Regions from separate parts of the Streptomyces sp. NPDC051740 genome, predicted to be linked through region 1. Evidence: riboswitches for the same ligand, from Rfam matches in the RefSeq annotation. Region 1 holds a riboswitch; each other region holds the start of a gene.

Region 1 (9,998 bases):
CAGCAGCAGACCGCTCATGTCGATCCCGGGATACAGCCCGTGGATCAGACCGGTGTTGTCGTCGGTGTTGCCGGTCAGCGCGGCCCACTCGATGAACACCGAACCCAGGAAGCCGATCAGCAGCAGCGAGATCAGTGTGCCGAGCACCGCCACCGACGTACGCGCCGACAGCCCGTGGCACAGGTACAGCGCGATCAGCATGATCGCGCTCGCCCCCACCACCGCCACGACCAGCGGGTTCGACCCCTGCAGGATCGCGGGCAGGATGAAGAAGTTGAGCACCAGGAAGCTGATCGCCAGTGCGACCAGCGCCATGACGCCGCGCAGCCGCCCCACGGCCACGACGGCGAGCGCGAAGACGCCCGCGAGCAGCGCCAGCGGGAAGCGCCGGTTCACATCGGTGACCGAGTACTGGAGGTCCTCGGGCGCGGAGGGCTCGTAGGCCACCACGACCTTCTGGCCCTCGTGCAGTTGCCGGGACTGGTCCGGCTGCACGATCTCGTTGAACGTACGGCCCTTGTCGTCACCGGTGTCGACCCGGATCGTCGCCTTCTTGCAGGTGCCGTCCGCCTGCTGCTGGGCGGAGGAGCCCTCGGCGGTGGAGGTGTCGCCGGTCGGGACGCCTCCGGAGGCGTTGACGGACTGACAGCTCAGCTCGACCACCTTGGTGACCGTGGCGTGCTGCGTCTGCCGGTCGAAGCCGACGCCGGTGCGCTCGTGCGCCGGGGCACCGCCCGGCCACAGCACGGCGAGCCCGATCAGCACCGCCGCCGCGAACGGGATGAGGATCGCCGCGATGACCTTGCGCAGGTGCTGGGAGACGGGCGCCGCCGGGCCGTGACCGTGGCTGTGCCCGTGCCCGTGGGCGTGGCCGCCGCCGTCTCCGGCGCCGGGCGCGCGCGACGGTTCGGGCGGTGGAAACGGAGGAGGTTGAGTGGGGGTCACCGCCCGATCATCGCAAGAACGGGATGGGGCCCTCTGTTCACCGCGCCAGAAATGACGCTAGCGTGGAGTCGCTTTTGTACACGCGGGAGCTCGGAGCACCGGGCTGAGAGGGCGCTGACCTCCGTCCCAGCGACGTTTCACATGAAACATCACCGAAGGCGAGTGATGTTTCCCACGGAACGTCGGCAGACGGAAACCGCTGCGTCGACCGCCGAACCTGTTACCGGGTAATGCCGGCGTAGGGAGTAGGTCTCATGACCAACAAGGACGCACGCACGCCTGCCTCCACGCAGAACTCCGCCCAGGAGGAGAACACGGAGGCCGGGAAGTCCGTCGGCTGGCACAAGGCGTACGTCGAGGGCACACGCCCCGGCCTGCGGGTGCCGGTCCGCCAGGTGCACCTCACCAACGGGCGGTCGGTCACGCTGTACGACACATCGGGCCCGTACACCGATCCGCTCGTCGACACCGACGTCCGCCGGGGCCTGGCTCCGCTGCGGGAGAACTGGATCATCTCCCGCGGTGACACGGAGGAGTACGCGGGCCGTCCCGTCCGTCCCGAGGACGACGGGATCAAGCACACCTCTCCGCGCGGGGGCCTGCGCAATCTGGACGCCGTGTTCCCCGGCCGGCCGCGCCTGCCGCGCCGGGGCCGCGCGGGTCAGGCGGTCACACAGCTCGCGTACGCGCGCCGTGGCGAGATCACGCCCGAGATGGAGTACGTGGCGATCCGGGAGAACGTCGTGCCCGAAGTGGTCCGCGAGGAGATCGCGGCGGGCCGGGCGGTGCTGCCGGCCAACGTCAACCACCCGGAGATCGAGCCGATGATCATCGGCAAGCGGTTCCTGGTGAAGGTCAACGCCAACATCGGCAACTCGGCGGTGACGTCCTCCATCGAGGAGGAGGTCGAGAAGATGACCTGGGCGACCCGCTGGGGCGCCGACACGGTTATGGACCTCTCCACCGGCCGGAACATCCACACCACCCGCGAGTGGGTGCTGCGGAACTCCCCCGTCCCCATCGGCACCGTGCCGCTCTACCAGGCCCTGGAGAAGGTCGACGGCCGGGCCGAGGAACTGACCTGGGAGATCTACAAGGACACGGTCATCGAGCAGGCCGAGCAGGGCGTGGACTACATGACGGTCCACGCGGGCGTGCGTCTGGCGTACGTGCCGCTCACCGCGAACCGCAAGACCGGCATCGTCTCGCGCGGCGGCTCGATCATGGCCGCGTGGTGCCTGGCGCACCACAAGGAGTCGTTCCTGTACGAGAACTTCGAGGAGCTCTGCGAGATCCTCGCCGCGTACGACGTCACGTACTCGCTCGGCGACGGCCTGCGGCCCGGGTCCATCGCGGACGCCAACGACGAGGCGCAGTTCGCGGAGTTGCGCACGCTCGGGGAACTCAACGCGGTCGCGAAGCGTTTCAACGTTCAGACCATGATCGAAGGCCCGGGGCATGTCCCGATGCACAAGATCAAGGAGAACATCGACCTTCAGCAGGAGATCTGCGATGAAGCCCCGTTCTATACGCTCGGCCCGCTGACGACGGACGTCGCGCCCGCGTACGACCACATCACGTCCGGCATCGGCGCCGCGATGATCGCCTGGTGGGGCACGGCCATGCTCTGCTACGTCACGCCCAAGGAGCACCTGGGCCTGCCCAACCGTGACGACGTCAAGACCGGCGTCATCACCTACAAGATCGCAGCCCACGCCGCCGACCTCGCCAAGGGCCACCCGGGTGCCCAGGAGTGGGACGACGCGCTGTCCGACGCCCGCTTCGAGTTCCGGTGGGAGGACCAGTTCAACCTCGCTCTCGACCCGGACACGGCACGCGAGTTCCACGACGAGACCCTGCCGGCGGAACCCGCCAAGACGGCCCACTTCTGCTCGATGTGCGGCCCGAAGTTCTGTTCCATGAAGATCAGTCAAAGCATCACGGAGCGGTTCGGCGGTACGGCGGCCGAGGGGGCCTCCCCCGAGGAGATCGCCGAGGGCATGCTCCAGAAGTCCAGGGAGTTCGCCGAGGCGGGCAACCGGGTGTACCTCCCGCTGGCCGACTGAGTCCTTCCCGGGAATCCGGTCCGGTGTGCCGCGTACCGGACCGGATTCTCCGGCTCCGTCACCTCGTGGTGTCGTGCGGGTGACGGCGGAGGCCCCTTGAACCCAAGGGGTCGCCGCCCGGGTCCTGGGCGTGGAACGGCGGACAACGCCGTGAGCGCCGAACCATGGGACCGATCGGGCACCTCTCGCACCACTCCGTGCTCAGATTCCCGCGCCTGCGTGGGGGAACTGCCTCCGGACATGACCGGCTGGCGGGACGAGACAGCCGAGGAGAGCGAGCGGCTGCGAGCGGAGGGAGGAGCTCCGCTGTGGAACGGTCCGCGGTACGCCGTCGATTCCCTGGACGTCTCCCGTACCGCTCTCGAAGAGAAGTCCGAGGTGCACCTGAGGCTCCGTCCGACCGACTACTGCACCTTCCTGGCCGCGCGACAACTCGACCGCCGGCTTCCGGACGGTACGACGCCCCGGTCCCGTTACCTGGATCCGGACGAGCCGTCGAAGGCCCCCTCCTTTCTGCAGTGCGGCCTGGGCGTCAATGCCGCGGTGGTCACCGCCGACGACATGCTCGTGGTGACCCGACGCGGCGATCGGGTCCGTACGGCACCGGGCGTCTGGAACTCCTCCGTCAACGAGGGACTGTCGAGACACATCGATTCCTCCGGGAGGAACGCGTCCGATCTCCACGCGGTGACCCGCCGCGGAATGCGGGAGGGACTGTCCCTGGAGTTCCACGCATACTCGCTCGACCTCCTGGCCCTCGTGCTGGACGTGGACGGTCGGGGCTGGGGCGCCCACTTCCACGCACGGCTGAAGGACCTCGGAAGCACGGGCCTCAAGACGCGCATGAGCCGGGGCGTCGCCGACCGGTGGGAGCACCGGACCATCGACTTCGTCCCCTTCCGTCCGGCGACGGTGGTCAGGTACCTGCTGCGGGAGGACCGCGTCCACCGGTGGGCGGTGACGGCACCCACGCTGTTCCACCTCGCTCTCGTGCACGCCTTCGGCCGCTCGACCGTCGAACGGGTCGAGACGCGGATTCTCCGCCGCCTGTGGTGCACACCAGCCTCGTGCGGTCATCGACGGAGCTTTCCGGGACATCCGTCGTGAACACGGCGGAAGCCGGGACGAGACCGAGGAGGGGACGGCTCAGAAGCCGAAGGGGTTCGCGGCGGCGGGCAACCGCGTGCGCCTGCCGATCGCGGACCGGGCGTTCGCCGCGGGCGACGCGGGGGCGGTGCCCGTCGTGGGTGCCGCTTCCGCGGGGCGGCAGGTGTGGTGGCCCCTCCCCTTCGCCGGGGCGGGTGGGCAGACTGGCCCCATGACAGCGAGTCCGATGAGCAAGGGGTCCAATCTTCCCGTCGATGCCCGCGTGGTGCGCGTTGTGCTCGCTTGGGCGGCCGGGGCCGGTGTGCCCGACATCGATGCCTCGGCGCTGCTCCTCACGGAGGCCGGGCGGGTGCGGGACGACGGGGACCTCGTCTTCTACAACCAGCCTCGTCACACGTCCGGCGCCGTGACGCATCTCGGGAAACAGCGCGGAGCGCGGGACACGACCGACACCGTGGAGGTGGACCTGGGGGCCGTGGAGGGGGCGGTCGAGCGGATCGTGCTGTGCGCGTCGGCGGACGGCGGGACGTTCGGGCAGGTGCCGGGACTGGTGCTCAGGCTGCTCGACGCCGGGGCGGGGACCGAGCTGGCCCGGTTCGACATGGCGGCGGGGACGGAGACCGCGTTCATCGGCGGCGAGTTGTACCGACGGCAGGGGAAGTGGAAGTTCCGGGCGGTGGGGCAGGGGTATGCCTCCGGACTCGCGGGTCTGGCCACGGACTTCGGCATCACCGTGGACGACGCGCCCCCGGCCTCGTCCGCTTCCCCCGTGGCCGCCACGCCCCCGGTCCCGTCCGCTTCCCCCGTGGCCGCCACGCCCCCGGTCCCGTCCGCTTCCCCCGTGGCCGCCGCGCCCCCGGTCCCGTCCGCTTCCCCCGTGGCCGCCGCGCCCCCGGCCCCGCCGGTCTCATCCGCGGCCACCTCGGCCCCGGTTCCGCCGCCCCCGCCCGTGCCTCCCGCCGTGCCGGCCGCGCCCGCCCAGCAGTCTGCCGTGCCCCACCCCCACCCCGGTGCTCCGCGGCTCACCAAGGGCGAGGAGAGGCTGCCCGTCGACATGCGCAAGCGGTTGTCGCTGCGCAAGGAACAGGTGGCGGTCAGTCTGCGCAAGCACGGGGCCGCCGAGGTCACCGCACGCGTCATCCTCGTACTCGACGCCTCCGGGTCCATGTCCTTCCTGTACTCCAAGGGGGTCGTGGCCGACGTCGTCGAGCGGATGGCGGCGGTCGCCGCGCAGCTGGACGACGACGGTGAGATGCAGGCCTGGACGTTCGCCTCGAACCCGGCCCGGCTGCCGGATCTGCGGCTGGGTGAGCTTCCCGAGTGGCTGCGGCTGCATGTGCGGGTGGGGGAGGTGGGCCTGTTCCGGCGCGGACGGAAGAAAGGGCTGGAGCCCAGCCAGGTCGACATGCGGGAGGTGGGCATCCAGAACGAGGAGCAGAAGGTCATCGCCGAGGTGCGGGCGTTCGTCCGGGGCGAGCCCACGTCCGCTCCGACCCTCGTCCTGTTCTTCTCCGACGGCGGCGTCTACCGCAACAAGGAGATCGAGCGCGAGCTCCGTGAGGCGGTGGAGGAACCGGTCTTCTGGCAGTTCGTGGGGCTGGGAAAGTCAAATTACGGCGTGCTGGAGCGGTTCGACACGCTGCCGGGACGCCGTGTCGACAACGTCGGGTTCTTCGCCGTCGACGACATCAGCACCGTGCCGGACGCGGAGCTGTACGACCGTCTGCTCTCCGAGTTCCCGCAGTGGATCACGGCCGCGGGACGGGCGGGCATCCTCTGAGACCCGGCCCGGCCCGGCCCGGCCGTCCGGCCCGTCGTCGGATCCGTCCATCCGGCTCGCGCCTCCGGTACGGAGAGCGCAAGCCGACGGACGGGCCGCCCGGCTACTCCGGCCGGTGCTCCGGTCCCCCGAAGTCCGGGCTCGAGTAGTCCGGGCTGGAGTAGCTCGGCCGTGTGCCACGGGCCGCTCCCTCCTCCGGGCTGGAGAAGCCCGGCCGGCCGTACCCCAGGTGCGGGATACGGCTGGTCGGCGGAGGCGGTGCCGTGTGCTGCAGCGCGGTGACCGTCGCCGGGTCGGTGAGCGCGTCCCGCAGGAACGGCAGGATCCCCCGCTCCAGCAGGGCATCGCGCCAGGCGTCCCTGGCCAGGGCCACCTCCCCGTCGAGTTCGTCGTACGACCTGCCGAGCGCCGAGGGCTTGTTGCGCAGTGCGGTGAGCAGCAGGCCCACGGCGGCGACGAGGATGGCGACCGCCGTCACCGCGCCGAACACCCACCCCGTGGTGAGCATGGTCCGGGCGAACGCGGCGTCGGGGTCGAGCATCCGCAGGACGTAGCCGACGAGCAGGAAGATCGCGGCCGCGGTTCCGGCCAGGACGGGTGCCAGGACGGCGACGACGGCGAGGGCGCCGGCCCCGGTGGTCTCGGCGACCTCTCCCATGGTGGCGGCGAGCCCCATCGCGTTCGTGCCCGGCTCGGTGGGGCCGGACTCACGGACGGACGGGGTGGACGACTCCGGTGGCCGGCGCCGTTCCTCGCGGACCTTCACATAGTGCTGGTACTCGGTCGCCGCGGCCGTCGTGATGATCGCCGTGGCGTCGAGTGCCATCGTGCGCAGTTGTTCCGAGTTGAGCCGCTGTCCGACCGCGGCCAGTTCCGGGTGGTGTGGTGCGGAGCGCAGCGCCTCATCGAGAATCCGCTGGTATTCCCGGCGGTCCTCGCTCAGCAGGTGCTGCGGAACGCTGTTCATGTGCATCCCCCGATGCTCCGTAGGGCTTGGGGCTCGGCATGCTGACGAGCCGTCGGGCAGAAACGGAGGGGAGCCTGCTACGGATAAGCCGATGGTAGAGCGGTGACGGCGCGCGGTGACAGGGGGTTTACCGAAATTGGCACGTGCACGGGGCGGTTTCGGGCCGCACGGTCACGGCCCGCTGAACCGTCAGACGCCCAGCGGCAGTTGCTGGACCAGCAGTTTTCCGGCCATGGTGACCCCGCCGTCCATCGCGATGGCGAGTCCGTCGGCGTAGACATGAGGTCCGGTGACCACGGGGCCGCTGTCGTCCTCGTCGTCCTCGGAACCGACCTGACCCGTCAGATAGGGGATCGGGCTGTGGCCGTGAACGACCCGGGTGCCGCCGTACGTATCCAGCAGGGAGCGCACCGCGTCGGCGCCGCCCTCGTCACGGAAGGAGAACCGCTTGGTGAACTTGCGGAACAGGTCCCAGACCTCGTCGGCGTCGTTGCGGGTGAGCGTCTCGCGGACGGTGTCGTTGACCTCTTCGATGGAGCGGCCGTAGTCGAGGTAGGCGGTGGTGTCGGAGTGCAGCAGCAGATGGCCGTCGACCGCCTCGACGGCGTCGAGGCGGGACATCCACTGCAGGTGGTGGTCCTGGAGGCGGTCCATGTCGGTCTTCTGCCCGCCGTTGAGCAGCCAGGCCGCCTGGAAGGTGGCGGTGCCGGCCCCGGAGTTGACGGGGGTGTCGCCGAACCGCTTGGCGCCGATCAGCAGCAGCTCGTGGTTGCCCATGAGGGCCTTGCAGTAGCCGCCGGCGGCGGCGGCCTCGGCGGACAGCCGCATCACGAGGTCGATGACGCCGATGCCGTCCGGGCCGCGGTCGGTGAAGTCGCCGAGGAACCACAGCCGCGCGGTGCCGGCGCACCACTGGCCCGCCGGGTCGAGCAGGCCCTGCTCCTGGAGGGCGGCCACCAGCTCGTCGAGGTAGCCGTGGACGTCGCCGACCACGTACAGCGGTCCCTGGCCGGTGGCGGGCTGCGGGGCGGGGGCGGACGCGGGGTCGACGGTCACCTGAACAGTGTCACCCCGATTGATGATGGGGAGGTCCCGCTGGGTGGGTGTGTATCCCTCCGGGTAGGTCTCCTCGGAGGGCGGGACGACGTCGCCGGGGTGCGTGCTCTGGGCGTACGGACCGGTCTCGTGGACGTACGCGGGTACCCGGAAGTCGCGCAACGTCGCCGTCCGCTCCACCTCGGGTCCCTGACCGGCCCCCTGAGTCATCGACCCCTCCACCATCGCGCCGCTTCTGCACCGCGTCGGACTGCCTGGTCGCAGCGGCCCGCGGTGTCGTGGGCCCATCATAGGAATGCGGATCGCGCCGTGTGATGACCCAGGGGTGGTGAATCAGAGCAAGACTCCGGTTCACCGCGGCTTTCGCCCCGTTTGAGGCGGTCTTCGTCCGCCCTGGACTCGCCCCTGCCGCGCGCTTCCGCCAGTGACCGGCCACCATCGTGTTCCGGGGGCCCGCCTGTTTCGCCCGGAGGGGCGACCGGAGAGCCCTTTCTTTCCTCTCCTCCGGGTCGCCGCGGAACTGCCGCTTCCCCCCTCCGGAAGCGGAAGCTCCACGCTCCGACCGCGATACGCCCCACCGTGGCGCCCCCGCATCCCGACCACCGGGGCTCCCGCAGGCGCCCATCCGCGGGAGTGGGGTGTGGTGGTGCGGCGGAGGCCGCCGCTTACCCGGTCCCCACCCCGGTTCACTGCGGCAGCACGGTACGGGCCCGACTGCGGCGGCCTCGCCGCACCACACCCCCGGCCCCACGACGCACCCCCACACGGGCCCCCACGCGGGCCTCCGCCTCACGACCCCTTCGGCGACCTCGGCGGACTGACCGTCGTACGGGGCGGACGCCGCTGCGAGGAGGTCCGCACGATCAGCTCGGTCGGTATGACCTGCTCCACCGGTTGGTCCGAGTCGACCCCCTCGATGGCGTCGATGAGCAGCTGGATCACCGCCGTGCCGATGCGGCGCGGTTTGAGGGAGAGCGTGGTGACGGGCGGCTCGGTGTTGGCGTAGACCGTGGACTCGCTGCAGCAGACGAGCAGCAGGTCGTCCGGGACGCGCAGGCCGTAACGGCGGGCGGCGGCGAGCAGGTCGGTGCCGTTCGGATCGAACAGGCCGTAGACGGCGTCGGGCCGGTCGGGGCGGGCGAGCAGCCGGTCGGCGGCGACGGCGCCCGCGCACGGATCGTGCGCCGGGTAGGCCTCGTAGACCGGGTCCTGGCCCACGCGCTCGCACCAGCGCAGATACGCGGTGGTCGACAGGTGGGTGTACGTGTCGGTGGTGGTGCCGGTGAGCAGGCCGATGCGGCGGGCGCCGGCGTCGGCGAGGTGGTCGAGGATGCCCGTCACGGCGGCCTCGTGGTCGTTGTCGACCCAGGCGGTGACCGGCAGCGAGCCGGCCGGGCGGCCGTCGGAGACGACCGGTAAGCCCTGGCGGACCAGCTCGCTGACGACCGGGTCCTGGTCGGAGGGGTCGATGACGACCGTGCCGTCCAGGGCGACGTTGGACCACACGTCGTGGCGGGAGGTCGCGGGCAGGATGACGAGGGCGTAGCCGCGGGCGAGCGCGGCGGAGGTGGCGGCGCGCGCCATCTCGGCGAAGTACGCGAACTCGGTGAAGGTGAAAGGTTCATCCCCGTACGTCGTCACGGTCAGGCCGATGAGTCCGGACTTCCCGGTGCGGAGCGTACGGGCGGCGGCCGAGGGGCGGTACCCCAGTCTGTCGGCCACCTCGCGGACGTGGCGCCGGGTGGCGTCCGGGAGCCTGCCCTTGCCGTTGAGGGCGTCGGAGACGGTCGTGATGGAGACTCCGGCGGCGGCGGCCACGTCCCTGATGCCCGCTCGTTCCGGCCGGCTGCCTCGGCGTGAGGTATCCGCGCGGCTCACCTGGTGCTTCCCTGCTGCTGTCATGGCGAGCCGATAGTAGGGCTCATGCGGTGGGGTAGGGCGGACGCATATGCACGTATTGACAGGCACGTTTCTGCATGATCATTTAGAGCCAATTACCTTGGAAGTAAAGGACGTTGAACGTTCCCATGCCAGGAGCTGGCGTGTCGGCGCATGCGAGCCTGCCGTGGGTGCGATG
Region 2 (9,998 bases), on a different contig from region 1:
GGCGCCGTACGGTCCAGGCGTGCAGGGCGAGGATCGTGCCCACGGCGACGAACTGGATCATCGTCAGGACGGCTGCCGTGGACAGGTCGAAGATCTCGGAGGTCTGCCGGTAGATCTCCACTTCGAGGGTGGAGAAGGCCGGCCCGCCCAGGATCTGCACCACGCCGAAGGAGGTGAAGGTGAACAGGAAGACCATCAGCGCCGCCGCCGCCACGGCGGGCGCGAGCGCGGGCAGGGTGACGGTCCGCCAGGCCGCGAACCGCGAGGCGCCGAGCATCCGCGCGGCCTCCTCCTGCCGCGGGTCGAGCTGCGACCAGAGCCCGCCCACGGTGCGTACGACGACGGCGTAGTTGAAGAAGACGTGCGCGAGCAGGATCGCCCACACGGTGGTGTCCAGCCGTACGCCCCACAGTTCGTCGAGGAGTCCGCCGCGGCCGACGAGCGCCATGAACGCCGTACCGACGACGACCGTCGGCAGCACGAACGGCACGGTGACCACGGCCCGCAGCACCTGCTTGCCGGGGAAGTCGAAGCGGGCGAGGACGTACGCGCCGGGCAGGGCGACCAGCAGGGTGAGGGCGGTGGAGACGAGGGCCTGCCAGGTGGTGAACCACAGGACCTGACGGACGTCGGACTGCGCCAGTACGTCCCCGATCCGCCCGAGGTGCCAGGTCCCGTCGGTCTTCAGTCCGCGCGCGACGATCGCGGTGACGGGGTAGGCGAAGAAGACGGCGAAGAACGCGACGGGCACGGCCATCAGACCGAGCCGCGCCGCGCTCCCGCGCCGCCTCGCCGCGGTCCGCGTCACTTCAGTACGAGCGAGGTCCACGACTTGACCCACTGGTCACGGTTGGCGGCGATCTTCTCCGGGTCCATGGTCTGCGGGTCCTTCGCCTGCGGCCCGAACTTCACGAACTCCTGGGGCACCCGGGCGGCCTCCCGCACCGGGTAGACGAACATGTTGAGCGGCATGTCGTCCTGGAACGTCTTGCCGATCAGGAAGTCGAGCAGGGCCTTGCCGCCCTCGGGGTTCTTCGCGTTGCTCAGCAGCCCCGCGTACTCGACCTGGCGGAAGCAGGTGCCCTCGGCGACACCGGTGGGCGCGGTCTCCGGCTTCGGGTCGGCGTAGACGACCTCGGCGGGCGGCGAGGAGGCGTACGACACCACCAGCGGCCGGTCGGCCTTGGCCTGCTTGCCGCCGGCCGAGCCGGAGAACTCCTCGTTGTAGGCCTGCTCCCAGCCGTCGACCACCTTGACGCCGTTGGCCTTGAGCTTCTTCCAGTAGTCCTGCCAGCCCTCGTCCCCGTACTTGGCCGCGGTCCCGAGCAGGAAGCCGAGGCCGGGTGAGGAGGTGGAGGCGTTCTCGACGACGAGGAGGTCCTTGTAGGCGGGCTTGACCAGGTCGTCGAGGCTCTTCGGCGGGGTCAGGTCGTGCTCGTCGAACCACGCCTTGTCGTAGTTGACGCAGACGTCACCGCTGTCGACGGGGGTGACCCGGTGCTTGTCCTGGTCCACGCGGTACTCGTCGAGGATCAGGTCGGAGCCCTTGGCCTCGTACGGCTGGAACAGCCCGTTGTCGAGGGCGCGGGACAGCAGGGTGTTGTCGACACCGAAGAAGACGTCGCCCTGGGGATTGTCCTTGGTCAGGATGGCCTTGTTCACGGCCTGCCCGGCGTCGCCGTCCTCGAGGACCTTGAGCTTGTATCCGGACTGCTCCTCGAAGGCGGCGACGACGTCCTTCGACACGGCCCACGAGTTGTGGCTGACGAGGGTCACGGTCCTGGACCCGCCGCCGCTCGAGTCGTCGCCGTCGGACGCCCCGCACGCGGACAGCGCGACCAGCCCCAGCCCGACGGCCAGGACCGTGACCTTCTTGGTGATGTCCACTTGATTCCTCCTGGGGTGACCAGGAAGAGACGCGGCCCTGCCCGGGACCCCGCTGCGGGGTCCCGGGCAGGGCGCAACAGCTCGAGTGATGACCGATCTCCCTACCCAGAATGACCTGGGCCAGGTTCGGAGGGTCTGCGGCCGGTGCCGCACTCTCAGCGCTGTGGCGCTCCCCTGTCGGAATATGTAGATGTGATTGCCCGGGTCACATTACCGTTCGCTCGCGGCGAGCTGACCACACGCCCCGTCGATCTCCTGACCACGGGTGTCCCGGATCGTCACCGGTACACCGTGCGCGGCGATCGCCTCCACGAACGCCTTCTCGTCCTCGGGACGGGAGGCGGTCCACTTGGAGCCGGGGGTGGGGTTGAGCGGGATGAGGTTGACGTGTACGGGGCGACCCTTGAGCATCCGCCCGAGGCGGTCACCGCGCCAGGCCTGGTCGTTGATGTCCCGGATGAGCGCGTACTCGATGGACAGCCGCCGGCCCGACCTGGCCGCGTACTCGAACCCGGCGTCGAGCACCTCGCGCACCTTCCACCGCGTGTTCACGGGGACGAGGGTGTCGCGCAGTTCGTCGTCGGGGGCGTGCAGCGAGATGGCGAGCCGGCACTTGAAGCCCTCGTCGGAGAACCGGTGGACGGCCGGGACGAGACCGACGGTGGACACGGTGATCCCGCGCTGCGACAGCCCGAGCCCGTCCGGCTCGGGATCGGTGAGGCGGCGAATCGCCCCCACGACCCGGTTGTAGTTGGCGAGCGGCTCACCCATGCCCATGAACACGATGTTGCTCAGCCGCGCCGGGCCGCCGGGCACCTCGCCGTCCCTGAGCGCCCGCATCCCGTCCACGATCTGGTGCACGATCTCGGCGGTGGACAGGTTCCGGTCCAGCCCGGCCTGCCCGGTGGCACAGAACGGACAGTTCATGCCGCACCCGGCCTGGGAGCTGATGCACATGGTCACCCGGTCCGGGTACCGCATCAGCACCGACTCGACGAGCGTGCCGTCGAACAGCTTCCACAGCGTCTTGCGGGTCGTCCCCTGGTCGGTCGACAGATGCCGTACGACCGTCATCAGCTCCGGAAGCAGCGCCTCCCGCAGCTTGCCGCGGGAACCGGCGGGGACGTCGGTCCACTGCTCCGGGTCGTGCGCGTACCGCGCGAAGTAGTGCTGCGAGAGCTGCTTGGCACGAAACGCCTTCTCACCGACCGCGACGACCGCCTCCTTCCGCTCGGCGGGCGTGAGATCGGCAAGGTGCCGCGGCGGCTTCTTGGCTCCGCGGGGGGCGACGAAAGTAAGTTCTCCGGGTTTAGGCATGGCGTTACCAGTGTCGCAGATCAATTCGTGTGGCCTGCAGCCGTGAGCTCTGGGGATGACAACGGTCGTCGCCGGTCGCCGTGGGCCCTCCCCGGAGGAGCAGGGCTCCACCGCTTCGGCCTCCAGGTGCTTCGCGTCCCGCCTCTTCTTCGGATACCGGGCTTCCGCCGCGCCCCCTTGGTCGCAGCGATCCCGCGGGGAGGCGCCGGTCGACGACGTGACGCTCCGCGCGCAGGTGTTCCGTGGCCCGGGAGCTGCCGGCCGGCCTTACCCGGTCCGAGTCATTCCGCTTCGGCGACCATCTTCCGGGCCGCTTCGACCTGCTGTTCCTGCTTCTCCTTCAGCGTGCGCAGAACCTTGGCACTGTCATCTATCAGCTCCTTCTGAATCGTTTTTTCGGAGCTGAACCATGTGTCCAGCAGGCCGGTTTCCTCTTTGCAGGAGAAGTCGGCGACCGCCGTCTTCTTCTCCTCCGCGGAGGGCTCATCGCCTTCGAAGGACTGCGATTCAAGTGCCTGCATGGGCGTGGCGTACGTGTACCCCTTCCCTGCCATGCACTGCGACCATTTCGATGTGGCCGTCTTGACCTTCGGATCCTGCAAGGATTTCTTGTAACTGTCGACGGATATACGACTGGCGGCCGCGACGCCCGGCTCGTAGCTGTAGGTCTTCCGGAAACTCTTGATCGCTTCTCCGAGACATCCCTCGTCGGGAATCCTCTTCCCGTTGTACTTCGCGGCCGTTTCGGTTTTCGCTCCACCTTCGGCGCTGTTCCCCACCAGAACCTTCCGTTCCTCCGGGGAGAGGCTGCTCCTTTCCGTCCCGGCCGACTGCTCCGGCGGAAATCGGTATCCGTACTGCATTGCCGTCCGCATGTCGGATATCCCGTACCGGCGGTCCGCCACCTGCCGGGTCGGCGGAATCACCGCCGGGGTGTAGTCGATACCGAAGCCCTCCATGCACTCGCGGGCCAGGAGTTCCTGCGCCGACCGGATCACGCGCTGCTCGTCCTGGGGCAGGCTGTACTCGGCGATGGGCAGCCGATACGTGTACGTCTCGCTTCCGGCCGGCGGGGAGGCGGCCGGGGCCGTCGAGGCCCGGGCGCGATCCGGAGACGCCGCGTCCTGCTGCGTGCAGCCGACCAGCGCCACCCCCGACAGCAGTGACACCAGGACGAGCGAGGGCCGTGAAGATTTCACCATGGGGAACGTCTCTCGAATGGCTGCGAAAGCGGAACGTACTCGATGCAAAAGAAAACCCTGCACGGGCCGTATGGACCGGTGCAGGGGTTTTCCTGATACCTCAGGCGGTCCAGGTGTAGCAACCGGTCGACGTGTAGCCGAATCGCAGCGAGGCGTTCTCGTTGTAGGTGTTGCGCAGTCGGGGCGCGGCGGACAGCGGCTTGAAGGAGTCGCACGGACCGCTGTAGTTGCTGTTGTAGAAGACCGTCATGTTGGCTTCGCCGCCGTTGATGAACGAGGCCGCGTTGTTCTTCACGGCCTGGCCCTGGCCCGCACCGTAGTCCAGGAAGGTGTAACCGGCAAGGTTGGGCACGCTGTCCTTCATGAAGGCCGTGCGCGAACCCTCGAAGTCGCTGTTGTAGAAGAAGACTCCGCACCATTCGGTGGTCAGGTCACAACCCTTGCCCGTGTAGGCCTGGGCCGTCGAAGCGGTTCCCAGCATCGATCCGGCCGCGATGGGCAGAACGAAGGCCAGAGGAATGAACTTCCGAGCGATCTTCACGTGCCCTCTTCTCTTGTCAATTCACCACGACTTGGCCCGCCAACCCTAAGGGCGGCACAATGCCGGCAACAATCATTTTTCAGACAAGATCCAATGCGTTGGCTTGATCTTTTCGAAAGGATGCCGGCTGGTATCCCGTTCGTCCATTGAGACCATGAATGCCGGTCCCGACGGTGGACACCGACGGAGAGGTTCCGCGGACCGGCGCACACCTCCCCGTACGCCGGGCGGGGCCGCCGAGGGACGCCCGAGCGCCATGGAGCGTGTACGGGCCACAAGCAGCGAGCCCCCGTCCGCAGGGGACGGGGGCTCGGAGGCGCTCGAACCGAAGGTGTCAGCCGCCGACGAAGAGGACGAGCAGCAGCCACACCACCGGCGCCGTCGGCAGCAGGGAGTCCAGGCGGTCCATGATGCCCCCGTGACCCGGGAGCAGGGTGCCCATGTCCTTGATGCCCAGGTCGCGCTTGATCATGGACTCGCCCAAGTCGCCCAGCGTGGCGCTGGCCGCGACCGCGAGGCCGAGCAGCAGGCCCTGCCACCAGCTGCCGCCGTCGATCAGGTACTGCATGCACAGCGCGCCGACGACCATCGCGAAGGCCACCGCGCCCAGCAGGCCCTCGCGGGTCTTGCCGGGGCTGATGCGCGGGGCGAGCTTGGTCCTGCCGAAGCGCCAGCCGACCGCGTACGCGCCGGTGTCGCTGACGACCGTCAGCAGCAGGAAGGTCAGGACGCGCCACGGACCGTCGTCGGCGGCGAGCATCATCGCGACGAAGGTCGCCAGGAAGGGTACGTAGAACACCGCGAAGACGCCCGCCGTGACGTCCTTGAGGTAGCCCTCGGGCCGCGCCGCCATGCGCCAGACCAGCACCGCCAGCGCGGTGAGCGCCGTGGCCACCCACGCGCCCTCGGCGCCCCGGGCGTACCCGGCGACGACCATGGCCGCACCGCCCAGCGCGAGCGGCACCAAGGGCGCCTTGATGCCCTTGCGCTCCCGCAGCCGCGACGTCAGCTCCCACAGGCCCACCACCACGGCGACGGCGACCACGCCGACGAAGACGGCCTTGACGACGAACAGCGACGCGACGATCACCACGCCGAGTCCGACGCCGACGCCTATCGCGGCACCGAGATCGCGCCCCGCGCTCTTCTTCTGCGGTGCGGGTGCCGGCTGCGGGGCGTCGGGCATGGGCTCCGGATTCTGCGGCACCTCCCCCGGAAGGGGTCGGGCCCGCGTCGGTTCGTCTCGGAACAAGGGGCCGCTCAGCCGAGCGGCCCCCCGGTCCACATCCTGGTCTCCGCCGTGTTCGGGTACGTCGGGCACGACGGGCATGGGGCGGGTGTGCTGCGCGTAGTGCGCATCGTACGCGGGACCCGCCGGGGCAGCTCCCTGGCCGGGCCCGTGGTCGGACGGCCCCCAGTACCCGGTCTGCGGCGTCCCCCAGGAAGAGTCGTTCATCAGACCTCGAGCAGCTCCGCTTCCTTGTGCTTCAGGAGCTCGTCCACCTGGGCGACGTACTTCGCGGTGGTGTCGTCGAGCTCCTTCTCCGCACGGCGGCCCTCGTCCTCGCCGACCTCGCCGTCCTTGACCATCTTGTCGATGGCGTCCTTGGCCTTGCGGCGGACGGAACGGATGGAGACCTTCGCGTCCTCGCCCTTGGTCTTGGCGACCTTGATGTAGTCACGGCGACGTTCCTCGGTGAGCTCGGGGAACGTCACCCGGATGATGTTGCCGTCGTTGCTCGGGTTGACGCCCAGGTCGGAGTCGCGGATCGCCTGCTCGATGTTGCGCAGGGCGCTCTTGTCGAACGGGGTCACCACGGCCATGCGCGGCTCGGGCACGGAGAACGAGGCCAGCTGGTTGATCGGCGTCAGCGCGCCGTAGTAGTCGGCCACGATCTTGTTGAACATCGCCGGGTGCGCACGGCCGGTGCGGATCGCGGCGAAGTCCTCCTTGGCGACCACGACGGCCTTCTCCATCTTCTCCTCGGCCTCGAGGAGGGTCTCTTCGATCACCACTTGCTCCTGCGTGTCTTGAGTAGGCCCGGCCGCGGTTCCCCGTCGGGGCGGCGGCCGGCTGCGTCGCGTCTTCTTCCTGCACGGTTCCCGACCGGCAGGACATTGTCCATCCCCCGGTCAGCTGCGGCCGGCTTGGTCGCCCACCAGCGTGCCGATCTTCTCACCCTTGACGGCGCGGGCGATATTGCCCTCCTTCAGGAGTTCGAAGACGACGATCGGGAGGCTGTTGTCACGGCAGAGCGTGACGGCCGTGGCGTCGGCGACCTTCAGGTCCCGGGTGATGACCTCGCCGTAGCCGAGCGCGTCGAACTTCACGGCGTCCGGGTTGGTCTTCGGGTCGGAGTCGTAGACGCCGTCCACACCGTTCTTGCCCATGAGCAGCGCCTCGGCGTCGATCTCCAGGGCGCGCTGGGCGGCGGTGGTGTCGGTGGAGAAGTACGGCATGCCCATTCCGGCGCCGAAGATGACCACGCGGCCCTTCTCCAGGTGCCGTACGGCGCGCAGCGGAATGTAGGGCTCGGCGACCTGCCCCATGGTGATGGCGGTCTGCACGCGGCAGTCGACGCCCTCCTTCTCCAGGAAGTCCTGGAGGGCGAGGCAGTTCATCACCGTGCCGAGCATGCCCATGTAGTCGGAGCGGGCGCGGTCCATGCCGCGCACCTGGAGTTCGGCGCCGCGGAAGAAGTTGCCGCCGCCGATGACGATCGCGATCTGCGCGCCGTCCCGTACGACGGCCGCGATCTCACGCGCGATGGCGTGCACCACGTCGGGGTCGACGCCCAGGCCCCCGCCACCGGAGAAGGCCTCTCCGGACAGCTTCAGCAGAAACCGGCCGCTTACTTTGCCGTCGTCGCTCTTCTCAGCCTTGGTGGTCATCGTCGGATCCCGCCTCTTTCACGTGTTGCACATACGAAGAAGGCCATTGCCGGTGGGGTGTGCTTCGCATCCCGTGCGGCAATGGCCTCCTCGTCAGATCTGCTGTCGTCCGGCACGCGCGCGTGCGTGGACGCGTGTCCGAACGACTGCTGTCGACCCTATCGGGGTCGCGCGCCCGTCGCGGTACGGACTCAGATGCCGACCTTGATGCGCGTGAAGCGCTTCAGGGTGACACCGGCCTCGTCCAGGATCTTCTGGACGGACTTCTTGTTGTCCAGCGCGTAGGGCTGGCCGAGCAGCGTGGCGTCCTTGAAGAAGCCGTTGAGGCGACCCTCGACGATCTTCGGCAGGGCGGCCTCGGGCTTGCCCTCGGCGCGGGTGGTCTCCTCGGCGACACGGCGCTCGGACTCGACGACCTCGGCCGGCACGTCCTCCTTGGAGAGGTACTTCGGCGCGAAGGCGGCGATGTGCTGGGCGACGCCCTTGGCGACCTCGGCGTTCGGCTTGTCGAACTCGACGAGCACACCGATCTGCGGGGGCAGGTCGGGCATCGTGCGGTGCATGTACGCCGTCACGTAGCCGTCGGCGAACTGGGCGAAGCGGTCCAGGACGATCTTCTCGCCCAGGTTGGCGTTGGCCTCGTCCACGAACGCCTGGACGGTCTTGCCGGCCTCGATCTCGGAGGCGAGCAGGGCCTCGAGGTCGGCCGGGGAGGTCTTGACGACGTGCTCGGCGATGGTGGTGGCCACGGCCTGGAACTTGTCGCCCTTGGCGACGAAGTCCGTCTCGCACTTCAGCTCGACGAGGACGCCGGAGGAGTTGTCGTCGGCGATGATCGAGACCACGGCGCCGTTCTCGGCGGAGCGGCCCTCGCGCTTGGCGACGCCCTTCTGGCCCTTGATGCGGAGCGCCTCGACGGCCTTCTCGACGTTGCCCTCGGCCTCGTCCAGCGCCTTCTTGCAGTCCATCATGCCGGCGCCGGTGAGCTCCCGGAGCTTCTTGACGTCGGCGGCGGTGTAGTTCGCCATGAGTCTGTGAATCTTTCTCGAAGTCTGGAGGTTCGGAGATCTGCGGGTCAGGACCTACCTGAGGGCAGGTCTCCGACTCGCCGCTGACCTACGGGTGAACGGCGGGAGCGGATCACTTGTCACCACTCCCGCCGTCATCGGCTCTGACGGGGCGGTCAGGCCTGCTCGGCCTCGGCGGCCTGCTCGGCCTCGGCGGCGGGGGCGGCCTCGGCGGCGGGGGCCTCAGCCGGCTGCTCGGCCTCGGCGGCGGCCGGGGCGGCCTCCTCGTCAGCCTTCTCGTCGGCCTTCTCGTCGGCCTTCTTCTCGCCGGCGAGCAGGTCGCGCTCCCACTCGGCCAGCGGCTCACCGGCAGCCTTCTCGCCCTTGCCGGCCTCGGCGACACCGGAGCGGGACATCAGGCCCTCGGCGACGGCGTCGGCGATCACGCGGGTGAGCAGGGTGACGGAGCGGATCGCGTCGTCGTTGCCCGGGATCTTGTAGTCGACCTCGTCGGGGTCGCAGTTGGTGTCGAGGATGGCGACGACCGGGATGTTGAGCTTCCGGGCCTCGCCGACCGCGATGTGCTCCTTCTTGGTGTCCACGATCCAGACGGCGCTGGGCACCTTCTGCATCTCGCGGATACCGCCGAGGGTCTTCTCCAGCTTGGCCTTCTCGCGGGAGAGGACCAGCAGCTCCTTCTTGGTGAGGCCGGAGGCGGCCACGTCCTCGAAGTCGATCTGCTCGAGCTCCTTGAGGCGCTGCAGACGCTTGTAGACGGTCGAGAAGTTGGTGAGCATGCCGCCCAGCCAGCGCTGGTTGACGTAGGGCATGCCGACGCGGGAGGCCTGCTCGGCGATGGCCTCCTGCGCCTGCTTCTTCGTGCCGACGAACATGACCGTGCCGCCGTGGGCGACGGTCTCCTTGACGAACTCGTAGGCGCGGTCGATGTACGACAGCGACTGGAGCAGGTCGATGATGTAGATGCCGTTGCGCTCCGTGAAGATGAAGCGCTTCATCTTCGGGTTCCAACGACGGGTCTGGTGACCGAAGTGGACGCCGCTCTCCAGCAGCTCCCGCATCGTGACGACGGCCATGGCCGTATCTCCTTGAATTTCTCGGTTGTGCCGCGGATGCCGGACGGCTTCCGCGCCT
Region 3 (9,998 bases), on a different contig from region 1:
AGCTCCCGCCGGGTCAGCGGCTGCAGAAGGGCTGGCCGGTCACGCACTACGGGCCGGTCCCCAAGTTCCGGCCCGAACGCTGGGAGTTCCGGGTCTTCGGCGCCACCGCCGACGGTGCGAAGCACTGCTGGAACCACGAGGAGTTCACGGCCCTGCCGTACACCACCGTCGAGGCCGACCTGCACTGCGTCACCAAGTTCAGCATGGTCGGCGCCGAGTGGGGCGGGATCCCGGCGCGCACCGTCGTGGACATCGCCCCGCCCGCGCCGGACGTCACCCATGTGATGGTCTGGGCGGAGTACGGCTTCAGCTCCAACCTCCGGCTGGCCGACTTCACCTCCGAGCGCGCCCTCTTCGCCACCCACAAGGACGGCGAGCTGCTCACCGCCGAGCACGGCTTCCCGCTGCGGCTGATCGTCCCCCATCTGTACGCCTGGAAGGGCCCCAAATGGGTGCGCGGTGTGGAGTACATGACCGCCGACCGCCGGGGCTTCTGGGAGGAGCGCGGCTACCACAACGTCGGCGACCCCTGGACGGAGCAGCGCTACTCCTACCAGGAGGGGCCCGGGGACGGGCCCGAGCTCTGACAGTCGTACGGTCTCAGGCGTCCCGGAGCTTCTTCAGCCGCTCCACGTCCGCGGCGTGTCCCTCCTTGCCGCCGGGCGTCTCGATGACCAGCGGTACGCCCTCGGTCGCCGGGTGCGTCATCAGCGCCCGGAACGGGTCCTCGCCGATGTGTCCGGCGCCGATGTTCGCGTGCCGGTCCTTGTGTGCGCCGACCACGTCCTTGGAGTCATTGGCGTGGATCAGCTTCAGCCGGCCCTCGCCGACGGTGTCCACCAGCAGATCCAGCGTCCGGTGCATCCCGCTCGGCCCGGCCAGGTCGTGGCCGGCCGCGAAGATGTGGCAGGTGTCCAGGCAGACGCCCAGCTTCGGATGGGCGTCCAGCGCCTCGAAGTACGGCCCGAAGTCCCAGGTCCGTGAACACAGCGAGGAGCCCTGTCCCGCCGTGGACTCCAGCAGCAGGAACGGGTCGTCGTCATGGGTGAGCTCGTCGAGCAGCGGCAGCATGTGCTCCCGCACCTGCCGCAGCGCCACCGCCCGCTCCCGCCCGCCGGTCGCGCTGCCCGTGTGCACCACCACGCCCAGCGCGCCGATCTCCCGGCCGCGCCGCAGCGAGTGCCGCAGCGACTCCACGGACCGCTCGACGGTCGCCTCGGTGTGGGACCCGAAGTTGATCAGGTACGGGGCGTGCACGTACGCAGGGATCGAACCGGCCGCACAGGCCGCGCGGAACGCCTCGTCCTGCCGGGGGTTGCCGGCCGGGGTGGCCCAGCCGCGCGGATTGGCGACGAAGACCTGCACCGTCTCGGCGTTCAGCTCACGGGCGTAGGACAGGCCGACGGAGTGCAGACCGCCGGCCACGGGGACATGGCCGCCGACCGGGTTGCGGGCGGGACCGGACAGGTGACTCTTCACCCGTCAAGGGTGTCACGTGCGCCGGTCCCGTCGGTCAGCGGATCTCGATGGTTATCGTCGAGCCCTTGGGCGCGGTGTCCCCGCCGTCCACGGACTGGCCCTTGACGGTGTCGCCGAAGAGTCCGAGCAGCCCGCGGTCCTCGTCCACGTCGAACCCGGCGTCCTTCAGCTTCCGCTTGGCCTCGTCCACGCTGTCGCCGACCACGTCCGGAACCTCGATCATCTCGGGACCCTTGGACAGCGTCAGCGTCACGGTGTCGCCCTCGGCGGCCTGCCGCCCCGCGCCCGGGGTCTGCCGGGCCACCTGACCGGCGTCGTGCTCGGAGTTGACCCGCCCGGCGGCGATCTTCACCTTGAGACCGGCCTCCTCCAGCTCCGCGCGGGCGTCCTCCGCGTCGTCGCCGGTCACGTCCGGCACGTCCACCGGGCTGCCCTTGCTCACGGTCAGTGCCACCGCCGAGTCCGCGCGGACCTTCGTGCCCTTGCCCGGCTCCGTGGAGATCACCGAGCCCCGCTCCACGGAGTCGCTGAACTCCCGGGTCACCATGCCGGGCTCCAGACCGTCGTCCTTCAGCAGGTCCCGCGCCTTGTCCAGCGGGTAGCCGTCTAGGTCGGGCACCCGCACGGTCTGCGGGCCCTTGGAGAGGGTCAGCGACACCGAGTCGCTGCCGCGGACGCGGGCGCCCGCCTTCGGGTCGGTGCTGATCACCGTGCCCCGCTCCACGGTGTCGCTGTACGCCTCCTCCACCTGGCCGGTGTCCAGCCCGGCGTCCGTCAGCCGGTCCCTGGCCTCCTGCTCGGTCTTCCCCAGCAGCGGCGGGACCTTGGTGAACTGGCCGGAGTTGATGTACCAGATCCCTGTGCCGACCCCGAGGACCAGGAGCACGGCCACGACGATCGCCATCGGTCCGCGCCGCAGCGCCGTCCGGCGCCGGGGCGGCAGCGGCGGCGGGGACTGGAACCGGCTGGTGTGGTGCGGGGGGTCCGCGGGCTCGTCCTCGTTGACGGGCAGTGGGCGGGATGGGGGTCCCCCCGCGCGAGCGAAGCCGAGCGTGGGGGAACCGAGCGAGCGCGGGATGACGCTCGTACGGTCCTCGGCGTTGTCGTGCTCCGAGGCCAGCGCCTGCGGCGGCACCGCGTCGAGCTGCTCGGCGGTGAGCCGGCCGCGCCCCGCGCGGACCAGCGCGAGCAGCGCCACCGCGTCGTGCGGGCGGATCCCGGGGTCGCGGGCGGTAGCCGACGCGACCAGCTCGTCCAGCTCGGCCGCCATGCCGGGCACGGCGGCCGACGGGGCCGGCACGTCGTCGTGCAGGTGCTTGTAGAGCACGATCGCGGGGGAGTCGCCGTCGTGCGGCTTCTCGCCGGTCAGCATCTCGTAGAGCAGGATGCCGCAGGCGTAGACGTCCACGCGGGGGTCGGCGACGCCGTTCTCGATCTGCTCGGGGGCCAGGTACGAGACCGTGCCCAGCACGGTGCCCGTGGTGTTCGTCACCGAGTCCACGGCGCGGACCAGCCCGAAGTCGGCGACCTTGACCCGGCCGTCGTCCCCTATCAACACGTTCTCGGGCTTCATGTCCCGGTGCACGAACCCGGCCCGGTGCGCGGCGCCGAGCGCGGCCAGCACCGGCTCCAGGATGTCCAGCGCGGCGTGCGGCTGGAGCGCACCGCGCTCGCGCAGCACGTCGCGCAGGGTGCAGCCGGCGATGTACTCCATCGCCAGATAGACGTACGCCCCGTCGGTGCCCTGGTCGAAGACCTGCACCACGTTCGGGTGGGCCAGCCGGGCGACCGACTTCGCCTCGCGGATGAACCGCTCGACGAACGAGCCGTCGGCCGCGAGGGAGGGGTGCATCACCTTGAGCGCGAGGATGCGGTCCAGACGGGTGTCCACGGCCCGGTAGACCGTGGCCATCCCGCCGACCGCGATCCGCGCCTCGACGCGATACCGGCCGTCGAGCACCTGCCCGACCAGGGGGTCCTGAAGGGTCGTATCCACGCCCCGAGTCTACGAGCCCCCACCGACACCCCCGACCCGTTCATCCCCCGTTGAAGCGGACCTGTGACGTGCGCAGCTGCGGACAACCCCGCCGCCGCAACTGCGGACACCCCGCCGCCGTAACTGCGGGCAATCGTGCCGCTGGGGCGGCACGGGTGGGCGCGGCGGCACCCTGCAAGCGCCGGCAAGCGAAACCCGCCCCCGCCCAGCTGCAGCCCCGGCACCGTCAAAACGCGGGCCGCTCCGGATCCAGCACAGCCATGCCCTCCGCAGGAGACGACGCCTCGGCGGCGAACCACCGCCGAGGAATCCGCCCCGCCAGCCGGGCCAACCGCCCCGCCTCCACCGCACACCGCATGGCGGAAGCCATCACCACCGGCGCCTGCGCCCGGGTGACCGCCGACGCCAGCATCACCCCCGCACACCCCAGCTCCATCGCCAACGCCACATCGGACGCGGTCCCGGCCCCCGCGTCGAGGATCACCGGCACCCCCGCCCGCTCCACGATCAGCTCGAAGTTGTGCGGATTCCGGATCCCCAGCCCCGACCCGATCGGCGACCCCAGCGGCATGATCGCCGCACACCCCACCTCCTCCAGCTTCCGCGCCAGCACCGGATCGTCGTTCGTGTACGGCAGCACCGTGAACCCGTCGTCGACCAGCGTCTCCGCCGCGTCCAGCAGCTCGATCGGGTCCGGCAGCAGCGTCCGCTCGTCGGCGATGACCTCCAGCTTGACCAGGTCCGTGCCGAGCGCCTCCCGCGCGAGCCGCGCGGTGAGCACGGCCTCCCCGGCGGTGAAGCACCCCGCCGTGTTCGGCAGCACCCGGATGCCCAGCCTCTCCAGCACCGACAGCACGGACCCGTGCACCGAGGGGTCCACCCGCCGCATCGCGACGGTCGTCAGCTCCGTCCCGGACGCCACCAGCGCCCGCTCCAGCACGTCGAGGCTCGGCGCCCCGCCGGTGCCCATGATCAGGCGGGACGTGAAGGACGTACCACCGAGGAGGAACGGATCGTCGGCCATGGTCAGCCTCCCTGGACGGCGGTCAGGACTTCCACGCGGTCACCCTCGCAGAGGGGAGTGGCGGGCCACTGCGCGCGCGGGACGACGGTTTCGTTGAGGGCGGCGGCCACCCCCGAGGGGGCCGCGGTGAGCGACCTCACGACGAGGTCGAGAGCCGTGCCGGGCGCGAACTCCCGGCGCTCCCCGTTGACCGAGATGTTCATACGGGCTGCTCCGTGCGGACGGCGGCGCCGAAGCGCCGGGGGGTGAAGGGGCGGGCCACCTCCGGCAGGGCGCCGGTGGTCAGGACCTCCGCCATGGCGTCGCCGGTGACCGGCGTCAGCAGGACACCGTTGCGGTAGTGGCCGGTGGCGAGCAGCAGCCCCTCGAGCTCCGTCGGGCCGAGCAGCGGCGCGTTGTCGGGGGAGGCGGGGCGCAGTCCGGCCCGGGTCTCGGTCAGCGGCAGCTCGGTGATGCCGGGGACCAGCTCGTGGGCGTCGCGCAGCAGCTCGTACACGCCGCCCGCGGTCACGGTGGTGTCCCAGCCCATCTCCTCGCTGGTCGCCCCGATCACCAGCTCGCCGTTCTCGCGCGGCACCAGGTAGACATGGCTGCCGCGCACCACGGCCCGCACGGTCCGGTTCAGGAAGGGGCCGTGCCGCGCGGGCATCGTCAGCCGCACCACCTGCCCCTTCACGGGGCGCACGGGAGGCAGCACGTCCGCCGGGACGCCCGCGAGCCGTCCGCTGAGGCTGCCCGCGGCGAGCACCACCCGCCCGGCGCCCAGCTCGGTGCCGTCGGCCGTGGCCACGCCCGTCGCACGGTCTCCCGCGACGACGAGCCGCTCGGCCCGCGCGCGGTGGACGGTCACGCCCGCGCGCTCACAGGCGGTGACCAGCGCGGCCGCCAGCCGCCGGGGGTCGATCTGGTGGTCGCCGTCCACCCGCAGGCCGCCGCGCACCCCCGGCGCGAGCATCGGCTCCAGGCGCCGGCAGTCCCGCCCGGACAGCCACTGCGAGTCCAGCCCCGACCGCTGCTGCAGGGCGTGCAGTTCCCGCAGGTGGGCGCGGTCGTCGGCGTCCAGTGCCACGGCGAGCGTGCCGCACGCGCGGTAGCCGAGGTCGTGGCCGGTCAGCTCGGTCAGTTCGGCCGCGAAGCCGGGATAGCGCCGCGCGGAGGCGAGGTTCAGACCGAGCAGGGTCTCCTCGCCGTAGTGCAGTTCCGTGACGGCGGCCAGCATCCCGGCGGCCACCCGGGCGGCGCCGCCGCCCGGCTCGGGGTCCACCACGGCCGTGGCGAGACCGCGCTGCGCGGCCCGCCAGGCCGTGACCAGACCGATGATTCCGCCCCCGACGACGAGGACGTCTGAGGTACGCGTGGGCGACATGGGCGTCCAGCCCCTCCCTTCGCCGGCATGACCCGGATCAGGTTCGTACGGTCGGAGGCCGCCAGCCTCCCTCTCAGCCCGGTGCGTCCGGGCTCCCGCGAGTGCTTGTACGTTGGCCACCCTAGCAACGCACTTGTAAGGGAGCCTCTACCGTGGCCCGCTCGCTCGACGGACTCGTCCTCGCCCCCGTGGCCGACCAGGCCCCCGGCCAGGTCGGCACCCGCACCCGGTTCACCTACCACGAGCGGGGCGGCGAGATCTGGGCCGAGTACGCGGGCGGCGACGTCGTACGCGGACACCTGGTGGGCACCCGCGCGGGGGACCGGCTGGACTTCCGGTACGTGCAGCTCAAGCGGGACGGCACGACCTCCTCCGGGCACTGCGTGTCGACGGTCGTGGAACTGCCCGACGGACGGGTACGACTGGAGGAGGACTGGCAGTGGGAGTCGCAGCCGGGCAGCGGGACGAGCGTGGTGGAACAGCTCGGCTGATCGACGCCGCGTCAGGTGTCTAAGGTGATCGGGTGAGCGAGCAGACGCAGGGACCGGGACGGTCCGAGCCGCGGCGGGTGGTGGTGGCGGGCGCGGGCATGGCCGGTGTGCAGACCGCCCTCGCCCTGCGGGAGCAGGGCTTCACCGGCACCGTGACCCTGATCGGCGCGGAACCCCACCAGCCGTATGACAGGCCGCCGTTGTCGAAGGCGGTGCTGCTCGGCAAGGCCGAGGACTCCGCCTTCGACGTCGACTTCGAGGACGCCGGCATCGAACTGCGGCTCGGCTGCGAGGTGCTCGGCCTGCGCCCCGCCGACCACGAACTGGACACGGAGAAGGGGCCCGTCCCGTACGACGTCCTGGTGGTCGCCACCGGTGCGGAACCGGTCCGGCTGCCGGGCGCGGAGGGCGTGCCCGGCGTGCATCTGCTGCGCACCCTGGACGACGCCGCGCGGCTGCGGCCGGTGCTCGCGCGGCAGCACGACATCGTGGTGGTCGGCGCCGGCTGGATCGGCGCGGAGTTCGCCACGGCGGCCCGCGAGGCGGGCTGCGCGGTCACCGTCGTGGAGGCGGGGGAGCGGCCGCTCGTCGAGGCGCTGCCCGCCGAGGTGGCCGCCCCGATGGCCGCCTGGTACGCCGAGGCGGGCGTCACGCTGCGCACGCACGCGCGCGTGGAGCGCGTCGAACCCGGCGCCGCGGTCCTGGACGACGGCACGCGGCTGCCCGCGGGCGCCGTGGTCGTCGGCATCGGGGCCCGGCCCGCCACCGGCTGGCTGGCGGGCTCCGGGATCGGGCTCGGGGCGCACGGGGAGGTCGTCGCCGACCACCATCTGACGACCTCCCTGCCGGACGTGTACGCGGTCGGCGACTGCGCGTCCTTCCCGTCCGGGCGCTACGGCGAGCGCCTGCTGGTCCACCACTGGGACAACGCCCTCCAGGGGCCGCGCACGGTCGCCGTGAACATCCTCGGCGCGGCCACCGGCCGGGAGCCGGTGGTCTACGACCCGGTGCCGTACTTCTGGTCCGAGCAGTTCGGGCGCTTCGTGCAGTACGCGGGACATCACGCGGACGCCGACCGGACGGTGTGGCGCGGGGACCCCGCCGAGGCGGCGTGGAGCGTCTGCTGGCTGCGGGAGTCCCGCCTGGTGGCGCTGCTCGCGGTGGGACGGCCCCGGGACCTGACGCAGGGGCGCCGGCTGATCGAGGCGGGCACGGCGATGGACGCGGAGCTGCTGGCGGACCCGGCGCGGCCCCTGAAGTCGGCGACGGTGTGATGCTCCCGGCCCGGCGCGTCCGCCCAGGTGGGCGGGGCTGACTTCCGACTGTCAGTGGCAGATGGCAGGCTTGTCCCGTGACCGAGATTGACGCAAAGATCGATGCTCTCGTCCCCGCCTGGCTCACCCTGCCCGACATCGCCGAAATGTTCGGTGTCGAGGTGACGCGCGTCCGGCAGCTGGTCAAGGAGGGCCAGCTCATCGCCGTACGCCGAGGTGAGAACCGCGCGCTGCACGTGCCCGCCGCCTTCATCGACGGGGACAAGGTCGTCAAGGGCCTGACCGGGACCCTGACGCTCCTGCGGGACGACGGCTTCACGGACGAAGAGATGCTGGAATGGCTCTTCACCCCCGACCCCTCCCTGCCGGGCACGCCCGCCCAGGCACTCGGCGAGAACCGTGGCACGGAGGTGAAGCGCCGGGCCCAGGCGCTCGCGGTCTGACCCGGCCCTGACCGTCCGCGATCCGAACACCACCGGCCGGGGCGGCGAGCCCCGGCCGCGGGAACCCGTGCCGGTACGGAGCCCGGGGCGGGCGGTGGGCCGGCCGCGTGACGCGGGGACGGCCTCGCGCCCGCACGGAAGTGTCCGCCGGGCCGCGACCACCGGGATTCCGGGCGGGGCCGCATCGGGCGGTGGGCCGGCCGCGTGACGCGGGGACGGCCTCGCGCCCGCACGGAGGTGTCCGCCGGGCCGCGACCACCGGGATTCCGGGCGGGGCCGCACCGGGCGGTGGGCCGGCCGCGTGACGCGGGGGCAGTCTCTCGTCCGCGCGGAGGCGTTCGCCAGTCCGCGGCCACCGGGATTCCGGGCGGGGCCGCCCCGAGTGCCGGGTGTGGGCGGCTCGTGGTGTCCGGGGCGGTGCGGTGGTCGGTGAGGGGTGTCTCGCGGTCGTCGGCGTGGCGGCATAGGGTCCGTTGCGGTGTGTGCTCCGTCGGCCCGTGACGGCCGGGGATGTGCGCCCGTGACATACCGGGCCCGCCGGGTCCGTACGCCGCCGACACCCTGGGGGACCCTTCTGTGACCGCCACCGCTCGCGCCCGGCTCGCCGACGCCCGGCTCTATCTGTGCACCGACGCCCGCAGGCGGCAGGGCGATCTTCCGGAGTTCCTGGACGCGGTCCTGGCCGGCGGGGTCGACATCGTGCAGCTGCGGGACAAGGGCATGGAGGCCGGCGAGGAACTGGAGCACCTGGCGGTCCTCGCCGACGCCTGCGCCCGGCACGGCAAGCTGCTCGCGGTCAACGACCGCGCGGACGTCGCCCACGCTGCCGGAGCCGATGTCCTCCACCTCGGTCAGGGCGACCTGCCCGTCCCCGCCGCCCGCGCGATCCTCGGCGACGACGTCCTGATCGGCCGCTCCACGCACGCCGGGTCCGAGGCCGCCGCGGCGGCCGTCCAGCCCGGCGTGGACTACTTCTGCACCGGCCCCTGCTGGCCCACCCCCACCAAGCCCGGCCGCCACGCCCCCGGCCTGGACCTCGTCCGGTACACCGCCGCCCTGGGCACCGAGCGCCCCTGGTTCGCCATCGGCGGCGTCGACCTCGGCAACCTCGACGAGGTGCTGGACGCCGGTGCCCGCCGGGTCGTCGTGGTACGGGCCGTCACCGAGGCGGACGACCCGGGCGCGGCGGCGGCCGAGTTCACGAAGCGGCTGCGGCAGGCGGCGCCCTCGGACGCCGGATGACCCCCGCGCGTCTCAGGTTTGTCCAAGGGGTGGACAACAAGTCGGCATTTCAGACAAATATCCCGCATCCGGTTGGGGGACCGCCGCCCCCTGGCTAACCTGCCGGTATGGCCCTCGGAACCGCATCCACCAGGACTGACCGCGCACGCACCGTGCGTGACATGCTCGCCGCCGGCAAGACGACGTACTCGTTCGAGTTCTCGGCGCCGAAGACCCCCAAGGGCGAGCGGAACCTGTGGAGCGCGCTGCGCAGGGTCGAGGCGGTCGCGCCGGACTTCGTCTCCGTGACCTACGGCGCGGGCGGCTCCACGCGCGCCGGCACGGTCAAGGAGACCCAGCAGATCGTCGCCGACACCACCCTCACCCCGGTCGCCCACCTCACCGCGGTCGACCACTCCATCGCCGAACTGCGCAACATCATCGGCCAGTACGCCGACGCGGGGATCCGCAACATGCTCGCCGTGCGCGGCGACCCGCCCGGCGACCCGATGGGCGACTGGGTGCCGCACCCGCAGGGGCTGACCTACGCCGCCGAACTCGTCCAGCTCATCAAGGAGTCGGGCGACTTCTGCGTCGGCGTCGCCGCCTTCCCGGAGATGCACCCGCGCTCGGCCGACTGGGACACCGACGTCGCCCGCTTCGTCGACAAGTGCCGGGCCGGCGCCGACTACGCGATCACCCAG

The links. A riboswitch is a leader RNA that binds a small molecule or an ion and turns the genes downstream of it on or off. The one in region 1 is predicted to bind thiamine pyrophosphate.
Region 2: linked by a shared signal. The riboswitch ahead of ACIA6T_RS13100 (thiamine ABC transporter substrate binding subunit) and the one ahead of thiC (phosphomethylpyrimidine synthase ThiC) in region 1 are both predicted to bind thiamine pyrophosphate.
Region 3: linked by a shared signal. The riboswitch ahead of thiO (glycine oxidase ThiO) and the one ahead of thiC (phosphomethylpyrimidine synthase ThiC) in region 1 are both predicted to bind thiamine pyrophosphate.

Annotation. Positions count from the first base shown of each region.
Region 1 is NZ_JBITCL010000005.1:302,248-312,245, forward strand. Features, by position in the region: gene ACIA6T_RS11335 (YibE/F family protein) at 1-945, opposite strand, end outside; TPP riboswitch at 1,018-1,207, shown strand; gene thiC (phosphomethylpyrimidine synthase ThiC) at 1,200-3,011, shown strand; gene ACIA6T_RS11345 (hypothetical protein) at 3,252-4,118, shown strand; gene ACIA6T_RS11350 (VWA domain-containing protein) at 4,330-5,898, shown strand; gene ACIA6T_RS11355 (hypothetical protein) at 6,002-6,871, opposite strand; gene ACIA6T_RS11360 (metallophosphoesterase) at 7,055-8,146, opposite strand; gene ACIA6T_RS11365 (LacI family DNA-binding transcriptional regulator) at 8,711-9,823, opposite strand.
Region 2 is NZ_JBITCL010000006.1:240,503-250,500, reverse strand. Features, by position in the region: gene ACIA6T_RS13105 (ABC transporter permease) at 1-757, opposite strand, end outside; gene ACIA6T_RS13100 (thiamine ABC transporter substrate binding subunit) at 805-1,887, opposite strand; TPP riboswitch at 1,968-2,073, opposite strand; gene rlmN (23S rRNA (adenine(2503)-C(2))-methyltransferase RlmN) at 2,098-3,204, opposite strand; gene ACIA6T_RS13090 (hypothetical protein) at 3,486-4,373, opposite strand; gene ACIA6T_RS13085 (peptidase inhibitor family I36 protein) at 4,507-4,947, opposite strand; gene ACIA6T_RS13080 (phosphatidate cytidylyltransferase) at 5,282-6,403, opposite strand; gene frr (ribosome recycling factor) at 6,403-6,960, opposite strand; gene pyrH (UMP kinase) at 7,081-7,839, opposite strand; gene tsf (translation elongation factor Ts) at 8,031-8,867, opposite strand; gene rpsB (30S ribosomal protein S2) at 9,023-9,940, opposite strand.
Region 3 is NZ_JBITCL010000001.1:556,073-566,070, reverse strand. Features, by position in the region: gene ACIA6T_RS02665 (sulfite oxidase-like oxidoreductase) at 1-587, shown strand, start outside; gene ACIA6T_RS02660 (deoxyribonuclease IV) at 601-1,479, opposite strand; gene pknB (Stk1 family PASTA domain-containing Ser/Thr kinase) at 1,514-3,475, opposite strand; gene ACIA6T_RS02650 (thiazole synthase) at 3,702-4,499, opposite strand; gene thiS (sulfur carrier protein ThiS) at 4,502-4,702, opposite strand; gene thiO (glycine oxidase ThiO) at 4,699-5,865, opposite strand; TPP riboswitch at 5,863-5,974, opposite strand; gene ACIA6T_RS02635 (hypothetical protein) at 6,018-6,356, shown strand; gene ACIA6T_RS02630 (NAD(P)/FAD-dependent oxidoreductase) at 6,389-7,630, shown strand; gene ACIA6T_RS02625 (Rv2175c family DNA-binding protein) at 7,708-8,073, shown strand; gene thiE (thiamine phosphate synthase) at 8,584-9,315, shown strand; gene metF (methylenetetrahydrofolate reductase [NAD(P)H]) at 9,423-9,998, shown strand, end outside.